2 regions of the Lysinibacillus sp. DFXJR4 genome follow, and region 2 is predicted to be linked to the other one. Evidence: riboswitches for the same ligand, from Rfam matches in the RefSeq annotation. Region 2 holds a riboswitch; the other holds the start of a gene.
The links. A riboswitch is a leader RNA that binds a small molecule or an ion and turns the genes downstream of it on or off. The one in region 2 is predicted to bind FMN.
Positions count from the first base shown of each region.

Region 1: it holds a riboswitch for FMN, as region 2 does, so the genes downstream of both, ribE (riboflavin synthase) here and AC2CGN_RS01960 (ECF transporter S component) in region 2, are expected to answer to the same signal.

Region 1 is NZ_JBXUNW010000001.1:741,902-754,385, forward strand. Features, by position in the region: gene AC2CGN_RS03795 (VanW family protein) at 206-1,201, shown strand; gene AC2CGN_RS03800 (methyl-accepting chemotaxis protein) at 1,391-2,215, shown strand; gene AC2CGN_RS03805 (HAD hydrolase-like protein) at 2,262-2,879, opposite strand; gene AC2CGN_RS03810 (SDR family oxidoreductase) at 3,230-4,132, shown strand; gene AC2CGN_RS03815 (aminoglycoside 6-adenylyltransferase) at 4,184-5,062, shown strand; FMN riboswitch at 5,089-5,214, shown strand; FMN riboswitch at 5,336-5,461, shown strand; gene ribE (riboflavin synthase) at 5,696-6,334, shown strand; partial or broken gene ribB (3,4-dihydroxy-2-butanone-4-phosphate synthase) at 6,358-6,957, shown strand; gene ribH (6,7-dimethyl-8-ribityllumazine synthase) at 6,993-7,460, shown strand; gene AC2CGN_RS03835 (spore germination protein) at 7,587-9,047, shown strand; gene AC2CGN_RS03840 (C45 family autoproteolytic acyltransferase/hydrolase) at 9,171-10,196, shown strand; gene AC2CGN_RS03845 (sensor histidine kinase) at 10,494-11,801, shown strand; gene AC2CGN_RS03850 (histidine phosphatase family protein) at 11,919-12,467, shown strand.
Region 2 is NZ_JBXUNW010000001.1:396,037-408,520, forward strand. Features, by position in the region: gene AC2CGN_RS01920 (pseudouridine synthase) at 175-906, shown strand; gene resA (thiol-disulfide oxidoreductase ResA) at 1,224-1,763, shown strand; gene resB (cytochrome c biogenesis protein ResB) at 1,770-3,443, shown strand; gene ccsB (c-type cytochrome biogenesis protein CcsB) at 3,440-4,627, shown strand; gene AC2CGN_RS01940 (response regulator transcription factor) at 4,887-5,603, shown strand; gene AC2CGN_RS01945 (ATP-binding protein) at 5,596-7,371, shown strand; gene sigX (RNA polymerase sigma factor SigX) at 7,461-7,994, shown strand; gene AC2CGN_RS01955 (RNA polymerase subunit sigma) at 7,991-9,274, shown strand; FMN riboswitch at 9,469-9,658, shown strand; gene AC2CGN_RS01960 (ECF transporter S component) at 9,877-10,464, shown strand; gene AC2CGN_RS01965 (sodium-dependent transporter) at 10,669-12,015, shown strand; gene AC2CGN_RS01970 (STAS domain-containing protein) at 12,081-12,467, opposite strand.

The sequences.
Region 1 (12,484 bases), 350 kb from region 2:
ACAATCAAATAGTAACGATGTTTCAGGCAAAATAGTAAGGATGTTGTGAAAACATGGATGGATAGTGCTGGTCACAGAGCTAAATTCTCAATAAAAGGTACACATAAATATGAAAATAAATAAAAATGTACAAAAAGCAACACACTATCACTATCAAACGAATAAGATGTTTCTGTACTAATACGTTAGAGGTAGGTGCTTGCTATTGAAAAAACAGTGGATGGTCGCACTGTTTATGTTATGCACAATTGGACTATTCGGCTGTCAAGGAAAATCGGAGAATGAGAAACAACAAGAGCAAGAAGTGCAAGATTTAGAGCAGGAACACAAGGAAAACAAACAGGCTGTTACTTATGAGCAAAAGCAACAATTGGAGACTGTTGTGAAAATTGTTGATCCCTCCACAAATGCGGTTATACAAACAATTTCTCCACATGAAATGGGCTATGAAAGCGATGTATCATCTTATACAAAGGAAATTGAACAATTGGCAAAAGAGCTGGCAAGAGGAAATGGAGATACGGTTGGCTATGATCAGCGGATGATACTTGATAGGATGGATGATAACGGAAAAATAGTAAAGGGTAGTCCTTTAATAGTTTTAAAAGAAAAAGAATTGGTAGATAGAATATTAGAGGCTTCAACATCTGGTGGTAAAGTCATGATGCCACTTTATATAACAGAAAGCGGTTATTATCTGGAAGATATTCCTTATTTGTCGGAAACCGTTGTTGCATCCTATACCACTTATTTTAATAATGCTGATGGAGGAAGAAATAAAAACATCGAATTATCTGCAAAAGCGATTCACAATGTTATTGTTGGAAGCGGGGATTATTTTTCATTTAACACCGTTGTTGGACCAAGGGATGAGGAGAATGGTTATCAGCCTGCACCAGAAATTATAAATAAGAAGCTGGTGATGGGCATTGGTGGTGGTGTTTGCCAAACCTCATCAACTTTATTTAATGCAGTAGATCAGTTACAAATAAAATTTGTGGAACGTCATCACCATTCATTAGATGTTGGCTATGTTCCAAAGGGAAGGGATGCTACGGTATCCTATGGAGGCTTAGATTTTAGGTTTCATAATACAAGTGATGTACCATTTTTAATCCAATCTATTTATGGAAAAAATTTTTTAACTGTTGAGATAAGAACAGCAGAAAAATATGTAGATTTTTTGAAACAACATAATTAATGCTAAAGACACCTCTGCTCAATGGTGTCTTTTTAAATGTGTCATGCTATAGTTAAATTGAGGTATTTCAGTATAATAATGGTTCATCCAGCGCAATAAAGGGGTAGAATATTTTATCGAAATGGCTCTTTCAATTACTTTATATGATGGATGTACCTTAATTGTGTAAATGGGGAAGGGGAAAAGACAATGCATGCAAAGCTGCAGGCAATCATAGACTCAATCGATTTTTACCAGGTAACCTATCCAGAAGATGCTTGTATAATTGTAGCAGATACAGAGAAGGTCATTGCTTATAAGCCAGGAAAACAAGTGGATTTAAAGGTTTGTGTTGGTGATTCTGTAGATAAATATCGTGGAACAACAACTGAAAAGGCACTTAGCTCAGGGAGATTTATCCGAGAAGAGCGAAGTGCTGAGGATTTTGGCATGGCCTATATTGCATCTGCACAACCTATTTTTGAAGGTGGACAAGTAATCGGTGTTATTAGTGCAATTCTTTCAAATGAAAAAATGGATCATATGCGATTACTAGCAACAGATCTGTCGAGCACAGTGGAGGAAATGACTGCGACGAATGAAGAATTAGCAAAGGCAAGTGTAGATGTTTCCGATCGATTAGAGGAACTATCTAGGTTCTCAGAGTCTATGATTGAAGATATTCAACAAATTAATACTATTGTAGATTTAGTCAAAGATTTAGCGATGAAATCGAAAATTCTTGGACTAAATGCATCCATTGAAGCAGCTCGTTCTGGTGAGCATGGACGTGGTTTTGCAGTAGTTGCCACTGAGATTCAAAAAATGTCTCAAAGCAGTACCGAAAGCGCGAATAGCATTACAAACCAATTAGAGAGTATTAAACAAGCCATCGACCAAGTAAATGAATCAGCAAACCAAATTGCCGCATTTACTCAACAGTTTTCGGCTAGCATGTATGGATTAACAGATGCCTATAAAGGTGTTAATAGCACAGCAGAAAAATTAATGCATATTAGTGAAGTGAAAAATTAAAAAGAAGGGTATAGCCAATCCATTTTATGGCCATACCCCTCTTAGATTAAATAATATCTAAAATTTCCTTTGGAGCATTTACTTTATATTCAGGCTCTTCCTGTTGAATCACCTCAATAGAATCATATCCCCAAGAAACCCAAATAATTGGTACCCCGACTTTTTTACATGCTACAATATCTCTTTGTTCATCCCCTATATATAAAACGTCTGATGCTGAGCTGCTGGAGTCCTTTAAAAATTTCTTCAACACTTTATCCTTCCCAAAAATACGATTTGAGCAAAGTACATTTGAAACACATTGAATACCATTCATTTTTAGAAATTCTAAAATATTTTCCTGGGAATTGGACGATATGATAAGGATTTTATAGCCTCTTTTATCAATTTCCATTAGTACATCCTTGATTCCTTCATAAAGATGAACCTCGTTTAAGGACTGACGATATAAACGATAAAATTGAGGTAAAATCATGGGTAATTTATACATTGGAAAATCAAATAATTTACTACGCTCCGCCATGGATAATTTTTTTAAGGATTCGATTTCCTTAAACTCTATTCCTTTAAATTTATATTTTTGTGCAAGTGTATTCCAAGCTGACGCAAATACAGCCGTTGAATCAGCCAGTGTGCCATCAAAATCAAAGATGATATATTTCATTGAAAATGTTCTCCTTTATGTTCTACTTTTATAGACGCTTCGTCCTTGAAAATGTTACGTATCAAAGAAATCCGATTTAAAGTATTATGACATGATTCTATAGCATATGAAGCAGGTGGTGGTAAATGACTCTAGGTGAGTATTTTTTTCAATATGTTAAAAACAAAATGGGTATCACCATGGTAAATATTGTATCGGAAAATGATGCCATTGAATATGAAAAGCTTTGACGAATTACAAATAGCAATGCAAGATAGTACAGTTTGTAGGTCTTTTTCTAGCGTTTGCAACATATATCTAATCATGTCGAATTATGTAGTTTGTATGTAATATTGGAAGGAGGTCACAATATGATTCCGAAGTATCCTTATATTGGATATGAAACGAAGTGTAAGCAAGTTCCCATCACATTCCCACCGCAGCATCAAGATATACAGCCAGGGCTAGAATATGTTATGCAACCAATTCCTATTTCCGACAATCCAGCATACAAAGGGAGTGGAAAATTACAGGGGAAAATCGCGATAATTACTGGGGGAGATAGTGGAATTGGTCGTGCTGTTGCTATTGGGTTTGCAAAGGAAGGTGCCCATATGGCTATTACCTATATGCCACATGAACGACCTGATGCAGAAGCAACGAAGCAAATGGTGGAGGCATATGGGCAATCCATTCTATTGATTGAAGGGGACTTACGTCATCCTGAGTTTTCTATGGAAGTAGTAAGAAAAACGATGGACTGTTTTGGTAAGCTAGATATACTGATTTTAAATCAAGGTGTCCAATTTCCGCAGCAAAGCATTTTGGATATCTCAAATGAACAATTGTATGATACGTTTGAAACCAATATTTTTCCACATTTTCATATGACAAAGGCAGGATTACCTTATATGAAGAAGGGTGGGGCAATTATTTCCACTGCTTCCGTGACAGCTTACGCTGGGGCTCCATTACTTGTCGATTATTCCTCCACGAAAGGCGCAATTGTCTCTTTCACTAGGTCTTTATCCTTGCAATTAGCGAGAAAGGGAATACGAGTGAATGCAGTTGCCCCTGGCCCAATTTGGACACCACTAATTGTCTCAAGCTATTCAGCAGAATACGTCAAAACATTTGGCTTAGAAACGCCGATGAAGCGAGCAGGTCAGCCATTTGAGCTTGCACCTACTTATATTTATTTAGCTTCTGATGATTCTTCTTTTGTTACTGGCCAGGTTTTGCACGTTAATGGTGGCATCATGACGGAAACGTAAGTATATATTTGCTATTATAAATAGTAGATATATTGCTAAGGGAGAAATGATATGGAAAATACTCGACCTATTGATAAACTATTAGATTTTGCTAAAAAGGATGAACGCATTCGAGTAGTAGGTATGGAGGGCTCAAGAACAAATCCCAATGTGCCAAGGGATGATTTTCAGGATTATGATATTTCCTTTGTTGTAACTGATATGGCAGCTTTTCTTGAAAATAATAAATGGATTGATTTCTTAGGCGAGCGAATCATAACGCAAACCCCAGAGGATATGGAATTATTTCCACCAGAACTAGGCAATTGGTTTTCCTATTTAATGTTATTTACCGATCATTCAAAAATTGATTTGACTCTAGTTCCTATTGAAGAATTGGAGCTTTATCTCGAAAGTGATGGACTTTTAGAAATCATTCTGGATAAAGACCAGCGCTGTTTAAATGTTCCTGAAGCAACAGATGTTACGTATCATATACAAAAGCCAAGTGCACGTTCATTTGACGATTGTTGCAATGAATTTTGGATGGTTTCTACTTATGTAGTAAAAGGCATTTGTCGCAATGAGCTTCTTTTTGCCAATTATCATTTTGAACATATTTTACGGGAAGAATTACTTCGAATGCTATCTTGGCGAGTTGGCTTTGAAACAGAATTTAGCTTAAGTGTTGGCAAATGTTATAAGTATATATCTCAGTATTTACATGCAGAGGAAGTTTCACAATTGATGGGGACCTTTGAGTTATCCTCTAAAAAAGCTATATGGCAAGCATTATATCAAGCCTTTGATTTATTCGCAAAGGCTTCACAGCAAGTGGCTGCAAGGCTCGAAGTAGAATATCCAGTATATGAAAAGAATATAAGAGTGTATGTGGATGAAGTTTATCAGAAATTTTTAGTAAATAATTTTGTGGATAATATTATAAAATAGTGTTATCGTAAAGAATAAGTTAAATAAAAATCCTTCGGGGTAGGGTGAAATTCCCAATCGGCGGTGATGAAGCAATTCAAAGTCCGTGAGCGAAAGCTGATTTGGTGCAAATCCAAAACCGACAGTGACAGTCTGGATGGGAGAAGGGTAAAAGTGCAATCTTTTTAAATTCGCATGAATTTATAAGGATTATTTGATTATGCTTTTATGTTAACTACTTCCCATCGTTTAGATTGGGAGGTTTTTTTATTTAGCGAAAAAATTAAATAGCTGTATGTTCTTCGGGGTAGGGTGAAATTCCCAATCGGCGGTGATGAAGCAATTCAAAGTCCGTGAGCGAAAGCTGATTTGGTGCAAATCCAAAACCGACAGTGATAGTCTGGATGGGAGAAGAACGATGAGATGACGACCTATGGGAAAATATAGAATTTCATAAGGTTTATTTGCTGACGTCTTATTTATATGAACTCCCAAACCCCTTTTAAGCGAAGGGGTTTTTTCTTTGATTGGGATAGAACGCTTAAAGTGATTGATGTATTAGAAAAGCGAAGGATTGACCTCAAAAACTGATGGATAGAATCCCAAAACCGATGGATAGAGCCTTTAACATGTAGAAAGAAAGTAGGTGGAAAAATGTTTACAGGGATTATTGAAGATATTGGCACAGTAAAAACCTTGCAAACAGATCAGCAAAGTATGAAAATAACGATCCTTTCAGCAAAAATGGTAGAGGATGTAAAGCTCGGAGACAGTATAGCGGTCAATGGTGTCTGTTTAACAGTGTCAAATTTTACTGATCAAGAGCTAACGATGGATGTCATGCCAGAAACGGTGAAGGCAACGAATTTGCAGCAGCTTGCTGTAGGAGACCCCGTTAACTTAGAGCGAGCAATGCCTGCAAATGGACGATTTGGTGGCCATTTTGTAGCAGGGCATGTGGATGGAGTAGGGAAAATAGTACGTAAACGACCATTAGCAAACGCAGTTTATATCGATATTGAGCTATCCAAGGATTTAACAAACTATTGTATCCCAAAAGGCTCCATTACGATTGATGGTACGAGCTTAACGCTTTTTCACGTTGAGCAGAAAAGTGTCACAGTATCACTGATACCACACACGTATAAAGAAACTATTTTAGGTATGAAGAAAATTGGCGCTCTAGTGAATATTGAAACGGATTTAGTTGGAAAATACATTTTGCACCAGCTAAAGCATAGTCAGGAATCACCGACTATTACGAGAGACTTTTTAGCACAAAACGGATTTTAACAAAAAGTGAGGAGGTGCCAATATTGCTGCATACAATTGAAGAAGCAATAGAGGATTTAAAACAGGGCAAGATGATTATTGTAGTAGACGATGAGGATCGAGAAAATGAAGGAGATTTATTGGCTTTAGCAGAGTATATGACACCTGATACGATAAACTTTATGGCGACATATGGAAGAGGACTTATTTGTACACCAATTACACAGCAGCTCGCACAAAAATTAGCCTTACAGCCGATGGTAAGTAATAATACAGACAATCATCAGACAGCATTTACCGTTAGTATCGACTATATGGATACAACGACAGGAATTAGCGCCTTTGAACGTGCAATGACAATTAAAAAAATGATTGAACCACAAGCGAAGGCAAACGATTTTCGTAGACCAGGACATGTATTTCCGCTAATCGCAAAGGATAATGGTGTGTTAGAGCGTAGGGGTCACACTGAAGCAACCATTGATTTAGCTAAGCTTTGCCACAGTATCCCCGCAGGCATTATTTGTGAAATTATGGGGGATGATGGAAAAATGCTACGCTTCAATGAACTAGTCAACTATGCAGCGCATCATCAGCTAAAAATAATTTCAATTGAAGAATTGGCGTTATATCGCCAGCAAAATCTCAAAATAACAATTTAAAAAAGGAGAATTTAGAAATGGGTAAAACATTTGAAGCACAATTAATTGGTACAGACTTAAAAATTGCTATCGTAGTAGGTCGATTCAATGAATTTATAACAAGTAAGTTATTAGACGGAGCCCTCGATGGTTTAAAGCGTCACGGTGTAGATGAGGACTTTATTGATGTAGCATGGGTTCCTGGTGCATTTGAGGTTCCGTTTATTGCAAAACAGCTTGCAGAAACAAAGAAATACGATGCTATCATTGGTTTAGGAACAGTGATCCGTGGCTCAACAACACATTATGACTATGTATGCAATGAATCGGCAAAAGGGATCGCCAACGTATCATTAACAACAGATGTACCTGTCATTTTTGGCATTGTGACAACTGAAAATATTGAGCAAGCTATTGAGCGTGCGGGTACAAAATCAGGTAATAAAGGCTATGATTCCGCAATGTCTGCTATCGAAATGGCGAATTTAAAGAGAATGATTGGCTAAAGCAAAGTTTGAATTTATCTAAAGTATCTTATCTGTAAAACCTGAATATTTTAAACAAGCATGGGGAAAATATTGTGTAAGTATATGGATGCATGTACGAATCTGGAGCTGACTCAGTAGGAGATGATGAGTATTCAAATGGAACAAATCATAAATTTGCAAACTTTGAAGGCACTATTTCAACGCTCTGCTGATGTGATTTTTCAAAGGTATATAATGCAGCAACATACAGTACATGTTATTCACTGTGATGCAATAATCAATGAACAATTACTACAAACTGTTATTGTTCGAGGGCTCCAATTGATGTTTGAAAATACTTCAGATAAATTATTAGAGGAAGATATTTTAAATTATCTACACGTTCCGCATTTAAAAAAAATCTCAGAAAAAGAGGAAGCCATTACAAAACTCTATAAAGGACATGTGCTGCTGTATTTTGAAGACGAACAATTATTATTTACAAGTTATATTCCTAAAAAGCCAAATCGAGAGCCTAGAGAAACAGCCCTTGAATTGGTTATAAAGGGTCCGAGAGACGATTTTATTGAGGATATCGATATTAATCTTGCTTTATTACGAAAACGGTTACCTACAAATTCATTAGGTGTTGAAAAGTATGAAATCGGTCAACGTTCTAAAACATCCGTTGCGATCCTTTATATGGAGGATATTGTTAATAAAAAAATACTAGAAGAAATCAAAGTAAGTCTTCAAAAAGTAGATACGGATATTGTGTTTAGTGGAGATATATTAATGGAACGAATTGAACAAAGTGCAAAAATTCTCCCTAGACATGATTATACAGGGCGTCCAGATTTTGCTGTACAGGCCTTAATCAATGGTCGAGTTGTGATCATGGTGGATGGTGTCACTTATGCTATTATAACACCAGCTAACGTGCTGCTACTATTTAAATCAGGTGAGGATTATTATTATCCGATAATTGTAAGTTCTATGGAAAGATTGCTCCGTATTGTGGGTATATTAATTAGCGTTCTTTTACCAGGCTTTTGGCTAGCACTTACGACTTATCATCAAAATCAATTACCTTTGATTCTTTTAGCAACAGTTGTACAATCAAGGACAGGGCTTCCATTTCCTACGATTCTAGAAATACTACTAATGGTATTTATGTTTGAAATGTTCCGTGAGGCCAATATGCGTCTTCCTAGTATCGTTAGTGGATCCATGAGTGTCATTGGAGGTCTAATCATTGGAGATGCAGCGATCAAAGCTGGTATTACAAGTCCTCCAATGATAGTTGTGATTGCTATTTCGAGTATCGCAGCCTATACACTTATCAATCAATCCTTTGTCACGGCAATGAGTATATTTCGCATTATCATTATAGTAGCATCTGCATTTTTCGGCTTATATGGCTTCTTTATAGCAATTTTTTTCATTCTTCTATTTGCGGCAAATTTGCGAGTTTTTGGAATTCCATACTTAAATGTAGGAGCAGATTTAAACTGGCAAGATATGAAAAAATCTTTAGTGAGATTATCTCCTAAAGGCTATGGTAAACGTCCAGCATTTTTAAATGTGCAGGATAAAACTAGAACATCTAGTAAAAGAAAAAAATAGGACTAGGTATAGCTGACTGTACCTAGTCCTTTTCTTTGTTTCCATATAACATTTTCTTGACCTTCTATTTACTTGAAGCTTTATACTATTGAAAAATGAATTGATAAGGGAGAGAAAATGAACATGTCAGGTTATGAAGAGCTAGTCGTCAAAATTGAAGATGTGAAAGGTAGCTACTACCAAATGGGTTTACAGCAAGGCAAAGGGCTATTCTCTTTATTGCAAATGCAAAAAGATGCTTTATTGCACTTAACTAGGTCTACTAATACTCAAATAGCGAAACAACTTTTACAGAAACATTGTCCACAGCTTATCAATGAAATGGAGGGCTTGAGTGCTGGTACAGCTCTATCGTTGGACACTGTGCTTAGATTGTACAGTGGCTATACTATTACTTTTCCAGAAATGGGCTGTACAGCATTTATGCATGATGGGATGTATGTCCGTAATTATGATTTCAGTCCAGCTTTGTACGATGCTAGGCTTGTTTTCTCTAATCCAGAGAATGGTTATGCAAGTATCGGGTTCAGTCAGCAAATTATTGGTAGACTGGATGGGATGAATGAATACGGGTTAGTAGTTGGGCTGCATTTTGTTAATCATGAGCACTCCGAAAAAGGCTTTATTGCCTCTACAATTATTCGTATACTATTAGAGCAATGTAAAACAATCGAAGAGGCATGTATGTTAATAAAGGAAATTCCACATGGTTACTGCTATAATTATTCTATGACAGATTGTAGTGGGAGAGCCATTGTAGTCGAAGCCTCTCCACAGAAGCAAGTGATCAAGAGGGAAAATTCTTTCATTTGTACAAATCATTTTGAGTCTATACATTTAATAGAAAAAAATAAGAAAATGATAGAAGGTTCTATTCATAGAAAACAATTTTTAACGAAACTACTGAAGGAAGAACTCACGACAACAGCCCTCTATCAACATTTTAACGCTGAAAATTCACCATTATTTTATCATAATTATCAGGAATACTTTGGCACATTACATACGATTATTTATCAACCGAAAACATTAGAGATTCTTGTTGGAATCGGTGGGAATGCGCAGCCAACAGCATTTTCATTTAAAGAATACTTGGAGGGGGCACTAATGCTTCCAAAAGTGATAAAGGGCATCATCTATATAAATTAAAGAAGTTAGCTGTGCATAAAAATCATACATGTTTTCGAAAAAGGAGGTAGCTTGTGTGCTACTCTCTTTTTTACTTTGCTCTGTACTAAAAAAAAATTGCTTTTATGATTTTGTTAAAGTAGGATAAACAAGACTATATACTCTAAAGGAAGAACAACAAACAATGAGAAGAAGTTTATTATAGTATAATGATTACGACTATATACATATTCTGTTGACATTAGCCGCTATCAAAAAACTTGCTCCAGCTACATCATGTCATTATTCATTTCTAGAGATGAGGAAGTACCACTTAGTATGAAAAACCGAAAATTAAAACTAATCCTAATCCTATCAACTATTTTATTACTACTGTTTACAAGTTTAAATATCTTTACATCTTATATTAAGATGAAAAAAACGGTGGAAGAATCTATTGCGAACCAAAGCCTTGAAGCTGCTATTTCGATTGCATCCTCTATTGACGTGGATGCGTACCAACAATTTATAAATAATCCAGAAAAGAACGATTATTATTGGGAATTACGAAGCTATTTAAATGATGCGAGAATTAAACTTGGAGCATTATTTGTTTATACCTTAAAGGTAGATAATCCTAAGGTCTCACATGCCATGATCATGGGGATGCCTAGCGAAATAACAGAAGGCTTTGATATTGGGGAAGTCTGTACGGTTCCTGAACGGCAAGTACAACGGGCTTATAAGGGAGAAACATTTGTAACAGAGGTAATACCAGATTCTGTACATGGTTCTTACCTTTCAGTTGGGGCACCAATTAGAGATAAAACTGGTACTATCATCGCCTATCTTGGCATTGATATAAGTGCAGATACACTGAATGGTATTAAAGGAAAAGTAATTGAGGACAATCTCTTTATCTTTATTTTTAATGGCGTATTAATTTTAATCGTCATTGGTTCATTTTTATTTTTACAAAGATGGTATCAAAAAGAGGTTGCCAAAGAGGTTGGAGCTACTGAGGATACCTATCAAGCTGAAATAAAGACCTTAATTACTTCTGTTTCTTCTCTAAGACACGATTTTACCAATCATATACAAGTATTGCATGGACTGCTTCAGCTAGATAAACCTGAACAGGCTAAACAATATTTATCCTCATTGTCGAAAGAGGTGCAGGCGATTAAGTCACTGAAGTTAAATATTAATCATCCTGGCTTATCAATTTTATTGCAAACGAAAAAATTAACAGCGCAAAATCATAATATTGATATGGATTTCACCATCTCACAGAATGACTTTCATAAAATAAAGACCACGGATTTAATTAAAATTTTATCAAACTTAATTGATAATGCCATTGATGCGGCAACCGAATTACCAGAGGGGCAACGGAGAATAACCATTTGTTGTAATGCAGATGATTTGTATTATGAATTTAAAGTTACCAATACCGGGCCAAATATTTTAGATGCTTGTCAAATATTTAAGCAAGGATTTTCCACTAAAAAACTAGAAAATGGGAAAATAAGAGGGCAGGGCTTATTTATTGTTAATGAAATTGTCCATAAATATAACGGGCAAATTTCGATTGATTCATCCAAACATTTAGAGACAACAGCCATTGTAAATATTCCAATAAAATGAACACCTAAGCTTCCTATATAAATTGTAGGAAGCTTTTTTGGCTATGTAGTAATCGTTTCTGACAGCTGATTCATATATTACTATGAAGCTAAATGGTATTATTAGGAGGAAAGAAAATTGAATATATCAGATCTTGATTTATGGAGAAAGGGTGGATTCATTTTATATGCACGGCATGGAGAAGCAACGGTCGGTATAGATCAGCAAAATCTATGTTTTCAAGATTGTATGAGTCAGAGAAATTTATCTGAGGAAGGACGGAGGGAGGCAATATATTTTGGACAACTACTGAGGCATTGGCAAATCCCAGTTGCACCACCGATTATCGCAAGTCCTTTTTGCCGTACAATTGAGACGGCACAGCTTGCATTTCCAACAACATATATACAAATTGACCCTTTTTGGTTTAATATCAATTCTTTAGGTGGAAAAATTCCTCTAAATGAACAGACGAGAATACTGTCAAACTTACAGGCTGTATTGGAAAAGAAGCCTCCATTTCGAATGAATCAAGTGATTATTGCCCATAGCTTTCCAGAAGGTATAGGGTTAGGTCATATTTCAAATATGGGGATGGTTGTTGTGAAGCCACTTGGTGTTGGAAATGGCTATGAAATTGTCAAAAAACTGACTTTGAAGAATTTAGCTCAACTTAATTACCAGTAATTTTACTTTGAAATGAG
Region 2 (12,484 bases):
AGCTAATAAAAAATTATTTCAAATACTCTAATTACTCATTGATAATTAGTTTTTCTTTAATAATACACAAAAGTATGACATAATTTTCACAGATTAGCGGGAAAAATAACCTGATTCTATAAGGTTTATAAATTGGCATGAATGTCAGTGTGAATGAAAACTAGAGGTGAAAGTATGGAGAGATTACAAAAGGTCATTGCGTATGCAGGTGTTGCATCAAGGCGGAAGGCCGAGCAATTGATTTTAGAAGGTAAAGTAAAGGTAAATGGCGTTGTAGTGCGTGAGCTAGGTACAAAGGTGTCCAACTCAGATACGATTGAAGTTGAGGGCGTAAAACTTGAAAAAGAAGATAAGGTTTATTACCTATTATATAAACCTCGTGGAACCATCTCAGCTGTAACTGATGATAAAGGACGCAAAACTGTCACAGATTTATTTAAGCATATTCCGCAACGCATTTTCCCAGTCGGGCGTCTTGATTATGATACATCTGGCCTATTGTTGCTAACAAATGATGGGGAATTTTCCTATATGTTGACACACCCGAAATTTAAAATCGACAAAACTTATATTGCGCGTGTTAAAGGTGTTCCGACGATTGAAGGTTTAAAAAAGCTGCAACGAGGAATTAAGCTAGAGGATGGTAAAACGGCACCAGCGATAGTAAGTATGACCTCCTTTGACGAGAAAGCAGGTAAGGCAATTTGTGAAATTACCATTCACGAAGGGCGAAACCGTCAAGTGCGTCGCATGTTTGAGGCAATTGGTACACCTGTTGTCAAATTAAAACGTGAGCGCTTTGCCTTTTTAGATTTATATGGCCTGGCACCTGGAGAGTATCGTGAATTGACAAAGCATGAAGTAAAGCAATTAAGAGTGTTAGCAGAGACAGGGAAAATCGGTTAATTGAACATAAACCAGTAGAAAGTGAGCATACCACTATCCGTATGGTAATGTTTTCACTTTCTTAGTGGTGTAATCGTTCATAAATCATTCATAATTATTAGCTAAGCGTTTTTGAATCATTTTGCTATAATAGGTGAGAACAGTACACCTACATTAAGTTTAGAAGTATTCACTTCTGACTAATAGCTTAGGCGTAGAAGCAATTGCATTGTATAGAATCCGACAAACATAAAAACTTTTAATAAGGAATCTATACATATTTATAAAAGCTTAGCGTCAAAAAATGTTACTCTAAGCCGTATAGGGGGTTTATTAACTTGGAGAAAAAGAAAAAACGTCTCGTCATTCGTACCATAATTTTAGCAGTTTTGGTCTTTGCAATTGGGTACACTGTATATGGAACAGCGACAAAGGAGAAGGTAGAGTTAGTAGCAATAGGCTCTAAAGCACCGGACTTCACGTTAGTAGATTTAAACGGTGAGAAACATAAACTGTCTGATTATAAAGGGCAGGGGGTATTTTTGAACTTCTGGGGAACTTGGTGTAAGCCATGTGAAAAGGAAATGCCTGCAATGGACCGTCAGTATAAATCGTTTAAAAACCAAGGTGTACAAACACTGGCTGTCAATATTGCACAAACAGATTTTGAAGTACAAAATTTTGTCGATAGATACGACTTAACATTTCCAGTAGTTATTGACAAAACGAAAAGTGTTATGACTGCCTACAATGTTGGACAATTACCAGCAACTGTTCTTATTGATCCAGATGGTAAGGTAGCAAAAATTATTACGGGTGAAATGACGGAGGCAAATATCGCTTCGTACATGGAATTAGTGAAGCCGAATAAGGAGTAAATGACTATGGAAAATATCATTTGTGCTTGTGGTCATAGTAACCCATATGGCACGAAGCTCTGTGAAAAATGTGGTCGCCCTTTAACTGAGGAAGGTAAGCAAACAAAAGTTGTTGATATGCGCTATGATGGATCAGCAATTCGATCCAAAACATACAACAAAACATTTATCGATAAAATTTGGAATTTTTTCTCGAGCGTAAAAGTAGGAATCGCCCTTATTATTATCACTTTGGTCGCTGCATCCATCGGAACTATTCTACCGCAAGAGATATATGTAAATGCTCCGGATGCAGGAAAGGCCGAGTATTATGAGAAGGTCTACGGCTGGTTTGGAAAACTTTATAATTATTTAGGATTATCTGATTTGTATAGCACTTGGTGGTTCCAAATCTTGGTTGGGATGCTAGCTATATCGATCATTGTCGCAAGCTTAGACCGTGGGATACCATTGCATAAGTCTTTGAAAAATCAACGTGTTAAACGGCATGAAAGTTTCTTGAAACGTCAACGCATTATAGCGGAAGGACAAGTTTCAAATCCTGAGGAAACACTCGAAAAAGTTCAGCAAAAAATGACTGACTTAAAATATAATGTTCGACGTGATGGAAGCGCACTTTTAGCAGAACGAGGCCGTTTTTCTAGGTATGGCCCATACATAAACCATGTCGGCCTTATTATTTTTTTAGCAGGGGTCATGATACGTTTAGTACCTGGATTTTACGTAGATGAGTCGATTTGGATTCGTGAAGGTGAGACAAGAGCTATACCAGGGATGGAAGGCTATTTTATTAAAAATAATAAATTTATTTTAGAAACTCATAACAACAAGCCACAGGGTGAGCAAGTGGCACAAGGTGTCAATGTAGTAGCGAAAAACTTCCAAACTGATGTCACATTGTACAAACAACCTGAAGGCTCCCTTCCTGGTGACTTAGATAATCTTGAAAAGGTGAGAGATTATTCAGTTCGCGTGAACCATCCTTTAAAAGAAGATGGTTTTGCCTTATATCAAATGAATTACCGACTGAATGAATTGAAGCAGATGAATTTTGATTTGGTGAATAAAGAAACTGGTGAATCACTTGGTAAGGCTGAAATTGATCTAACAAATCCTAAAAAGGAATATGACTTAGGAAATGGTTCCTCTGTACAGATTCTCGTTTATACACCAGATTTTTCTGGTTTTGAGAATGGAGAACCCCAAACGAAAACTTCTATCCCTAATAATCCAGCATTTTTATTTAAAATGAAAACACCTGAAACACCAGAGGGAGAGGTAAGTTTTGTTGAAATTATGAAGCCGCCCCTTGAACCGCTTGGAGAAAATAAATATCGAATGAAATTTGCTAGTGCTGACACACGAAATACCGCAAACTTTACCATACGTAAAGATAGTACAATACCTATTCTATTTGTAGGGGGTATTATTTTCATGATTGGTGTAGCAATTGGTTCGTATTGGAATCACAGACGTTTATGGTTACAGGTAGACCCAGATGGAAAAGTGATAATGGCAGCTCATGTCAATAAAAATATGTTCAGTATGAAGAAAGATTTAGATGCTGTTTCATCCTTCGCTGATTTACCGCCGTATATAGATCAGCTTGAAAAATCAGAAGATGTCGAGAAGTCGACAAAACCAGCCATTACTAAAAAGGAAGGTGACAACACCTTATGAGTTTGATTGATATAAGCGGAAATCTATTGTTTGTAGCATTTATAGCTTATCTTGTAGCAACATTATTCTTTGGTGGCTCTATTAAGCAATCAAATGCTACAGGCAAAAATACAGATAAATGGGGCAAGCTGGCTATTGCTATAACTATCATTGGTTTCCTTTCACAGCTCGGGTATTTTATTACTCGTTGGATTCATACAGGGCATGCACCTGTTAGTAACATGTTTGAATTTACAACAGCCTTTGGTATGTTCATTGTTGCTGCATTTATTTTGATTTACTTTATTTATCGCATGACAGCATTAGGATTAGTGGCATTACCTGTGGCACTTTTAATTATTGCCTATGCAGCGATGTTCCCGAATGAAGTAAGTCCATTAGTACCATCTTTGCAAAGTCATTGGCTAACAATTCATGTTATTACTGCGGCTTTGGGGCAATCAATTTTGGCAATAAGTGCAGTAGCTGGACTGATTTATTTATTAAAAGTAGTAGATGTTACGAAGCCTACTAAAGAACGTTTTTGGTTAGAAACAGTGATGTTTTGCTTAGTAGTAGTAGTTGGCTTTGTCATTGCTACGTCTACATTTAATGCAATGGATTATGAATCTAAGTATTCTTATGTGGATAAAGAAGGTACGGAGCGTCAAATTACTTATAATATGCCACCGATTTTTGGGATGAATGAATTTAAAGCAATTGAAGAACAGGGTATGTCACCAATTGTAGAAATGCCTTCACTTATTAATGCGAAGAAATTAACAACAGTTGTTTGGTCATTATTAGTAGGATCTATTTTGTATTTATTAATTCGTTTAATTGCACGACAACGTATTAGTGCAATATTCCAACCATTTGTTAAACGTGTCAATTTACAATTAGTAGATGAAATCGGTTACCGTTCCGTATTAATTGGTTTCCCAGTATTTACATTAGGAGCTTTAATCTTTGCGATGATTTGGGCACAAATTGCCTGGAGTCGTTTCTGGGGATGGGATCCTAAAGAGGTATGGGCGCTTATCACATGGCTATTTTATGCAGCATTCTTACATTTACGCCTTTCAAAAGGATGGGAAGGTAAAAAGTCAGCTTGGTTGGCATTAATCGGCTTCGGTATTATCTTATTTAACCTAATTGCTGTTAATTTAATTCTTGCAGGCTTACACTCATACGCGTCAAACTAAAGCGAAACCAGTACTTAGGGTAGAGGAATTTAAGCTAATACCTATATCTACTATGAAAACGCTTGTATAATAACGTCCTGTCTACATTAAGAGTTTGCAGGATGAACTAGTATGGAAGCACATATGGATTTTCAACGTCGCTAGTATTAGAAAGATAAGCCTTCTTGCTTGTGGCAAGAGGGCTTTCTTTTCTTTTCAATATGTGTCGAACCATGTACAATAGAATGTAGAGAAAGATTGGAAGAGAGGGATCGTGAAAGTGTCAGAAAATATTTCAGTGTTAGTAGTAGATGACGAGGATCGTATTCGACGCTTATTAAAAATGTATTTGGAGCGTGAAGGGTACCTTGTAGACGAAGCAGAAAATGGTGAACAAGCGATCGAAAAATCTTTAGAAAAAGAGTATCACTGTATTTTACTAGATATCATGATGCCTGAAAAAGACGGACTTGAAGTATGTGCAGAAATCCGTGAACGTGCAGCAACACCAATTATCTTATTAACTGCTAAGGGCGAAGAAGCAAACCGTGTACAGGGCTTTGAGCTTGGGGCAGATGATTATATTGTAAAACCATTTAGTCCACGTGAGGTAGTATTACGTGTGAAGGCTATTTTACGCCGTTCACAGGCATTCTCACCTTCGACAAATGCATCCTCCTCTAAAGATTTGGTTGTATTCCAGCATTTAATGATTGATCATGATGCCCATCGTGTAACAGCAGAGGGAATTGAGGTAAATTTAACACCGAAAGAGTATGAATTGCTTTATTTCCTAGCGAAATCACCAGATAAAGTATTTGACCGTGAACAATTACTTAAAGAAGTGTGGCATTATGATTTCTTTGGAGATTTACGTACCGTGGATACGCATGTTAAGCGCTTACGTGAAAAGCTTAATCGAGTATCTGAAAACGCTGCAAAGATGATTGTCACTGTTTGGGGCGTTGGCTACAAATTTGAGGTTGTCAATGAATAGAATATGGAATAGTGTTGTCGGGAAGCTATGGGTAACCATATTGCTTCTCGTTTCATTTGTATTATTTGTTTTCACGGTTTTGATGCTCGAATTTCTACAAAATTACCATATGCAGCAAGCAGAGATTTCGTTACGTCAAACTGCTGCAACGGTAGCAAGTATAGTAGTTGATAATGAAACAGCAGAGTCAACGTCGGAATTATTAAAAGATATTTTACCCGAAAGCACGAATGCACTTATTGCTACTGGTGATAACGAAGTATCGTTTGCTTTACAGGAGGGTGTTAATAAAAAAGAAATACAGGATACAATTTTAGCGAATAAATCCTTCCATAAAATTTTCCAATCAGATGAACCGATTACGAAAGAAATGATGATGCCATCATCTACAGAAAAGGAAAAAATAGAATCGTATGTTGTCCTCGGCTTCCCATTAAATGTAGAGAATGCGGTGCATGGTGCCGTCTTTATATATCAAAGTCCGGATGCTCTTCATAAAACATCGAAAGAAACAACTAAAATTGTCTTTTTATCTGCCTTTATAGCCTTTGTGCTGACGACATTCTTTGCCTTTTTCCTATCCTCACGTATTACCTCGCCATTGCGTAAAATGCGTGAATTGGCATTTGAAATTTCAAAAGGGAATTTTGAAGCGAAAATGCCAACAACACAAAATGATGAAATTGGTCAGCTTGCCGTTGCCTTTAATCAAATGGGTCGACAATTAAAGCATAATCTTGAAGTAATCAATCAGGAAAATGAACAACTTTCAAATATATTGACATCGATGACAGATGCAGTCATTACATTTAATCGGGATCGTACAATATTATTAAGTAACCCACCAGCAGAGCGTTTAATGCAAAAATGGTTTGTTAATAAGGGCTCTCAAAGTGCGAAGCCAATTCCACCAGAGCTATATCATATGCTGGATCATGTTCTGATGTTTGAGGATAAATTGGAAGAAGAAATTGAGATGGATGGAAATTATTATACATTTACGATTAGTCCTCTTTATAGTGGGGAATTGATACGTGGAGCAGTCGCTGTTATTCGTGATATGACAGAGCAGCATCGCTTAGAAAAGCTGCGTTCAGATTTCATAGCTAATGTATCTCATGAGCTTAGAACGCCAATTTCAATGCTTCAGGGCTATTCTGAGGCCTTAATGGATGATGATTTTATCCAGGATCAGGAAGAACGTAACGAGATAACAAAAATTATCTATGATGAATCGAAGCGTATGGGACGTCTAGTAACAGATTTATTGGATCTAGCTCGTATGGAATCGGGGCATATGACACTTTATAAGGATGAGCTTCCAATTAATTCTACATTTGAACGGATAACACAAAAATTTGCTCAAGTCGCTAAAGAGAAGCATGTTCGTCTACTATTTGATAGTGAATTTAATGATGACGCTAGGATAAGTATTGACGAGGATCGGATTGAACAGGTGTTAACCAATTTAGTTGACAACGCACTCCGTCATACCGATGAAGGGTCAGTTACTGTCAAAATTGAGCAGGAGCCAACCTTTGCAAAAATATCTGTTCAGGATACAGGACATGGCATTCCACATGATGACTTACCTTATGTATTTGAACGATTTTATAAAGCTGACAAAGCCCGAACGCGTTCTAAAGGCGGAACTGGCCTAGGTTTAGCTATTGCTAGAAATATTGTAAAGGCACATTCAGGAACGATTATGGTAGACAGTGTGCTGAAAGAGGGTACGACCTTTACGTTTTATTTACCTTTCGAGTAATTCATATTATTGCCTTTTAGTGGTATTAATTGGCTGTAACTTCTGTAAACATAAAGACGACAAATATAATAGAACGGGGGTGGAGTGCATTGAATGACTCCGTGTTCCATCGACTGTACGATGCATACCATCAAGACGTGTTCCAGTTTCTTATTTATTTAGTAAAAAACCGTACACTTGCTGAAGATTTAGCGCACGAGGTTTATGTACGAGTGTTGCGCTCATACGATCAATTTGCAGGAAATAGCAGTGAAAAGACATGGCTATTTGCCATTGCTAAAAATGTTGCAATTGATCACTTTCGGAAGCAGGCAGTACGCCAGAAGCATTCACTTGATTTTTTTGACTGGGAAACGGAACAACTCCATTCAAACACACCATCACCGGAAGATATGTTGGAAGCCAGTGATGAATTTATGCAGGTAGAGTCTGCACTTGAAAACTGCACAGGAGACCAAAAAATGGTTATCATTATGCGCTACTTTCAAGATTTATCGATTGCAGAAACAGCACAAATACTAGATTGGACAGAAGCGAAGGTAAAAACGACACAGCATCGTGCCATCAAATTTTTGAGGCAACAGCTACAACAGGTTAGAGAACAGGAGGCGAAACGGCAATGACACATAACCAGTTTGATGATGACCAGCTAGAACATGTATTGAACAATGCCCCTAAGCTTTCTGACCGCCGTTCTAAAGAAGAAATATTAAATCTCTTATTGGCAGATGCCCGTTTGCAGGATAATGTTCATCTGCAAGAAGCCGTACAGCAGCCAATAGATGAAATGTCAGTCCAGGAACAACAGCAAAGTACAAAAACAACAAAGTGCAAAAACCGGAAATGGCCAATCCTTATGAGTGTTGCCGCTGTTTTCGCATTAACAGTAGGTGTAGGCTCTATGTTTATGAATAATAATCATTCTAAGCTAGATCAGGAAACGGCACCTGACATTGCTCCGTATTCTACTATGGAAGATGCGCCAGCTGCCAAAAGTGCTGAAAATCATGATAGTTTTTTGGATTCGAGCATTGTTGCAGAACATGCTAAAATTATGTCTTTACGTACCTCTGTGTATGAGGAAGACTTAACGGATGCCGTTGTCTTCCGTATTGGTTTAGCAAGCAGGGATGTAGAAAGTGTACCAATGACATATGTTATTCCCAATGAACGAGTTGAAGCAGATTTTGGGAAAGAAAAACCTTCTACATTACAAATGTATAAAAAATATGCACCACAAATTGAAGAGGAAGCAAAAGGCTTTACGAACTATCATCCATATCAAGGTGAATTGAAGGAAAAGGATGATAAGTTGATTCATGTATTACCTGAGAAAAATGATTATGATGTAGCTTCTGCACCTGTGAATGAGTACAAGGGAACCTTGCAGGATACATTTTCAGACTCAGAATATACAGAGGTTGAGTTTGAAAACGCAGACGGTACACCATACGCGTTCTCTCAAGAAGGAGAGCAGAGTAAGGCAATGTCGTTAACAGGTCCAAGACATTTTAATTATTACTTATATAAGGACCAGAATAATGGGGCTGAATATTTATCACCTGATTTTCGTCAAACTTTTTCCTCGGTAACAGAAGCGATTACGGGTATGCGCAATAAAAATGATGATTTCTATGTTCCTGTCGTTCCTGAAAATGTGACTTATACTGTGCAAGAGGTTGCTGAGGGTGTAATTGTAACCTTTAATGATCCTCTTGATTTAACAACAATGGACCCAGTTCAGGCAACACAATTAATCGAAGCAATGATGCTAACGGCTGCAAGCTTTGATAAACAATTACGTCTAGATAATGTAGTTCAGGAAAGCTGGGAAGGCTTTGATTTTAAAAATTTCCTACCCAAGCCAGTTGGCCCAAACAAGCAATATATGGAGACGCCATAGAACTTTATGGTGAAGTTTAAGGAGTATTCTCGTACATCAACAGTGGGACGAGAATACTCCTTATTGATTTTGTGGTAATAAATCATCTAACTATCCGTAAAACATACAAATCTAATAGGATTTTTTAAGCAGAACTATTTACTTTTTCTAAATAATTCATTATAGTAAAGCTGTAGAACAAAAATAATATATTGATTCATCTTCGGGGCAGGGTGAAAATCCCGACCGGCGGTAATAGAGTTGTAAATCGCTAATGTGAAAAACATTGGCTCTAAGGATTTACCAAAGACTCTTCAGCCCGCGACCTGTGCAAAGTTTTTTTGCATGGCTGACTTGGTGTAATTCCAAGGCCGACAGTTAGAGTCTGGATGGGAGAAGATGGAGGTACGATCGTCATTTGTTATTTTACATTGGTTATGAACGAGCGTTTTTTCAATATGGCTTTAAAGCCTGCTCAAAAATAGCTAATTAATGGCGTTTATTAATCATGCCTATTCTCCCTTATGCGAAAAATGCATAAGGGTTTTTTCGTGAAAAACATATGATTAGGTCGTAGCCTTTCTTCTTGCGAGATTGAATCAGCAAAGAGGAGAGAGTTTTCAATGAAGAAAAATGTTAAACTTCAATCGTTTATTACGATTGGCATGCTGAGTAGTATTTCGTTTTTATTAATGCTATTTAATTTCCCAATTCCACCATTCCCGGCGTTTTTGGAAGTGGATTTCAGTGATATGCCTGCATTATTAGCAGCCATCACTATGGGACCTGTAGCGGGAATCCTAGTAGAGTTATTTAAAAATGTATTGGATTGGATTTTCTCGGGCACGCCAACGGGAGTACCCGTAGGACATATCGCTAACTTCACAACAGGTATTTTATTTATTTTACCAGTATCCTTTATTTTTAAGCGTTTTAAAAACATTGGGGGTCTTATTGGGGGCTTGGCAGCAGGAACAATCGTTATGGCGGTTGGTATGAGTGTTCTTAACTATGCTGTATTTTTACCGATGTACACGTACTTTTTAGGGATGGAGCCTGTTGTAGGGGATTCATTATATACAATGATTGTGGCTGGAATCTTGCCATTTAATATTGTCAAAGGTATTTTATTAACTGTTATCATGGCTTTATTATTTACAACTATGCGCAAATGGATTGATCGTCAGCGTCATATGTATTTATCAAAATAAGATTATAGTTAACCTCGAGTGATTTCATAGGCTCGAGGTTTTTTTATAGATAGAACGCTTGAAGTAATGAATAGCAATGTGAAGGTGAAGGATAGAATCTTTGAAATAATGGATAGATTCATCAAATGAACTTAATCTAGTCGAGCCCAGTAATTTCATGTAGAATTAAGAAAGAGTTTAGAAATGCTAGAGGAGTTTGAAGAGATGAGTGAGAAAAAGGGACAATGGTCTAGTAAACTAGGCTTTATTTTGGCATCCGCAGGTGCAGCAATCGGATTAGGGGCAATTTGGAAGCTTCCATATGTTACTGGTCAAAGCGGTGGGGGAGCATTTTTCCTAATCTTTGTTCTATTTACGTTGTTAATTGGTTTACCGATGCTATTATCAGAATATGTGTTAGGTCGTGGCACCCAATCTGAGGCGGTCACTGCCTATAAAAAAGTGGCACCAACGAAGCTAGGCTGGGCATGGATTGGCCGCATGGGTGTACTGGGGTGTTTTTTATTATTAACTTTTTATAGTGTTGTGGGTGGTTGGATTTTTATTTATAGTGGTCTTGGTGTGGCTGGAACAGTTATTGATCCCGCTAATAATCCTAGTGAACTATTTGGAAAGATTATAGGTACGCCTTGGATTACTTTACTAGGTTTAGGGTTATTTACGCTAGCTAATGTACTAGTGATATCTCTTGGTGTGCAAAATGGGATCGAAAAGGCCAATAAGTTTATGATGCCACTATTGTTTATTATGTTTATTGTACTTGTTGTCCGAGCAGTAACATTAGACGGGGCGATGGAGGGTGTGAAATTTTTCTTATGGCCGGACTTCTCTAATATTACGGGAAAGGCTATTTTAGAAGCGTTAGGACAATCCTTCTTTGGCTTAGCAGTAGGTTTTTCCTGCCTTGTGACCTACAGCTCCTATTTAAAGAAGGATGTAAGCTTACCTAACTCGGCGGGCTCAGTTGTTCTTTTAACGGTACTTGTATCGTTTTTAGCAGGATTAGCGATTTTCCCAGTGGTATTTGCCTTTGATTTAGAGCCAGCTTCTGGACCAGGCTTACTGTTTATGGTGCTACCGACAGCATTTAGCCAAATGCCATTTGGTGAAGTATTTTTAGCGTTGTTTTTATTACTATTTTTATTTGCAACGTTAACATCTTCCTTCAGTTTATATGAAATTATCGTTGCAGCATTTATAGAAAAGGGGCGAATGTCTCGTTCAGCATTAACACTTTTATTAGGTATAGTAGTCTTTATTGCTGCAATTCCAGCAGCACTGTCATCTAGTACCTTAGCTGATGTATCATTCTTCGGGAAAACAATTTTTGATGCGACAGATTTTCTAGTATCGAATTTAATGCTTCCATTAGGAAATTTATTAATAGCTTTCTTCATTGCACATATAGCCGATAAAGAATTTGTGAAAAAGGAATTACTGATGGGAAGTCAGATGGGGCAGGGGTACTATTCTACATATCGATTATTAATGTTAATTGTAGTACCGATAGTTATTCTTGTTGTTTTACTAAATATGCTTTTACAATATTAAAAAAGCAGGGGTGTATTCCATTCTCAGGAATACACCCTATTGTAATAATGGGGGCAACGATAGGGTTAATATTCGTTAAGTGATAATTCTCCTAGCCAGTCTTCTTTAATCATCTTTCTTGCTTGCTCTTCGCTGTTTGTAATAGGAAAAACTTTATCAACCTGTGAAATAGCGAATAAGTTGCGGATGAAATCATCGATGACAATAATGGCGATTTTCTTTTCTTTTAAAGATACTTTTTTGGCAAAGTTGACAATCATACCAAAGCCAGTACTATCAATATTTGTTACCTTTTGCATATCGATAATATAGCCATGCTTTGTTTCTAAATTAAGGGATTGAAGATCTTTTTTTATATCCTCAATCAGCCCGTATTCTAAATCGCCAGTAAACGCAATTAAGATATAATCAGCCTTTGTGCCAACATCCATCGCAATTTTCTTCTGATTCATACTATAGCGCCTCCATT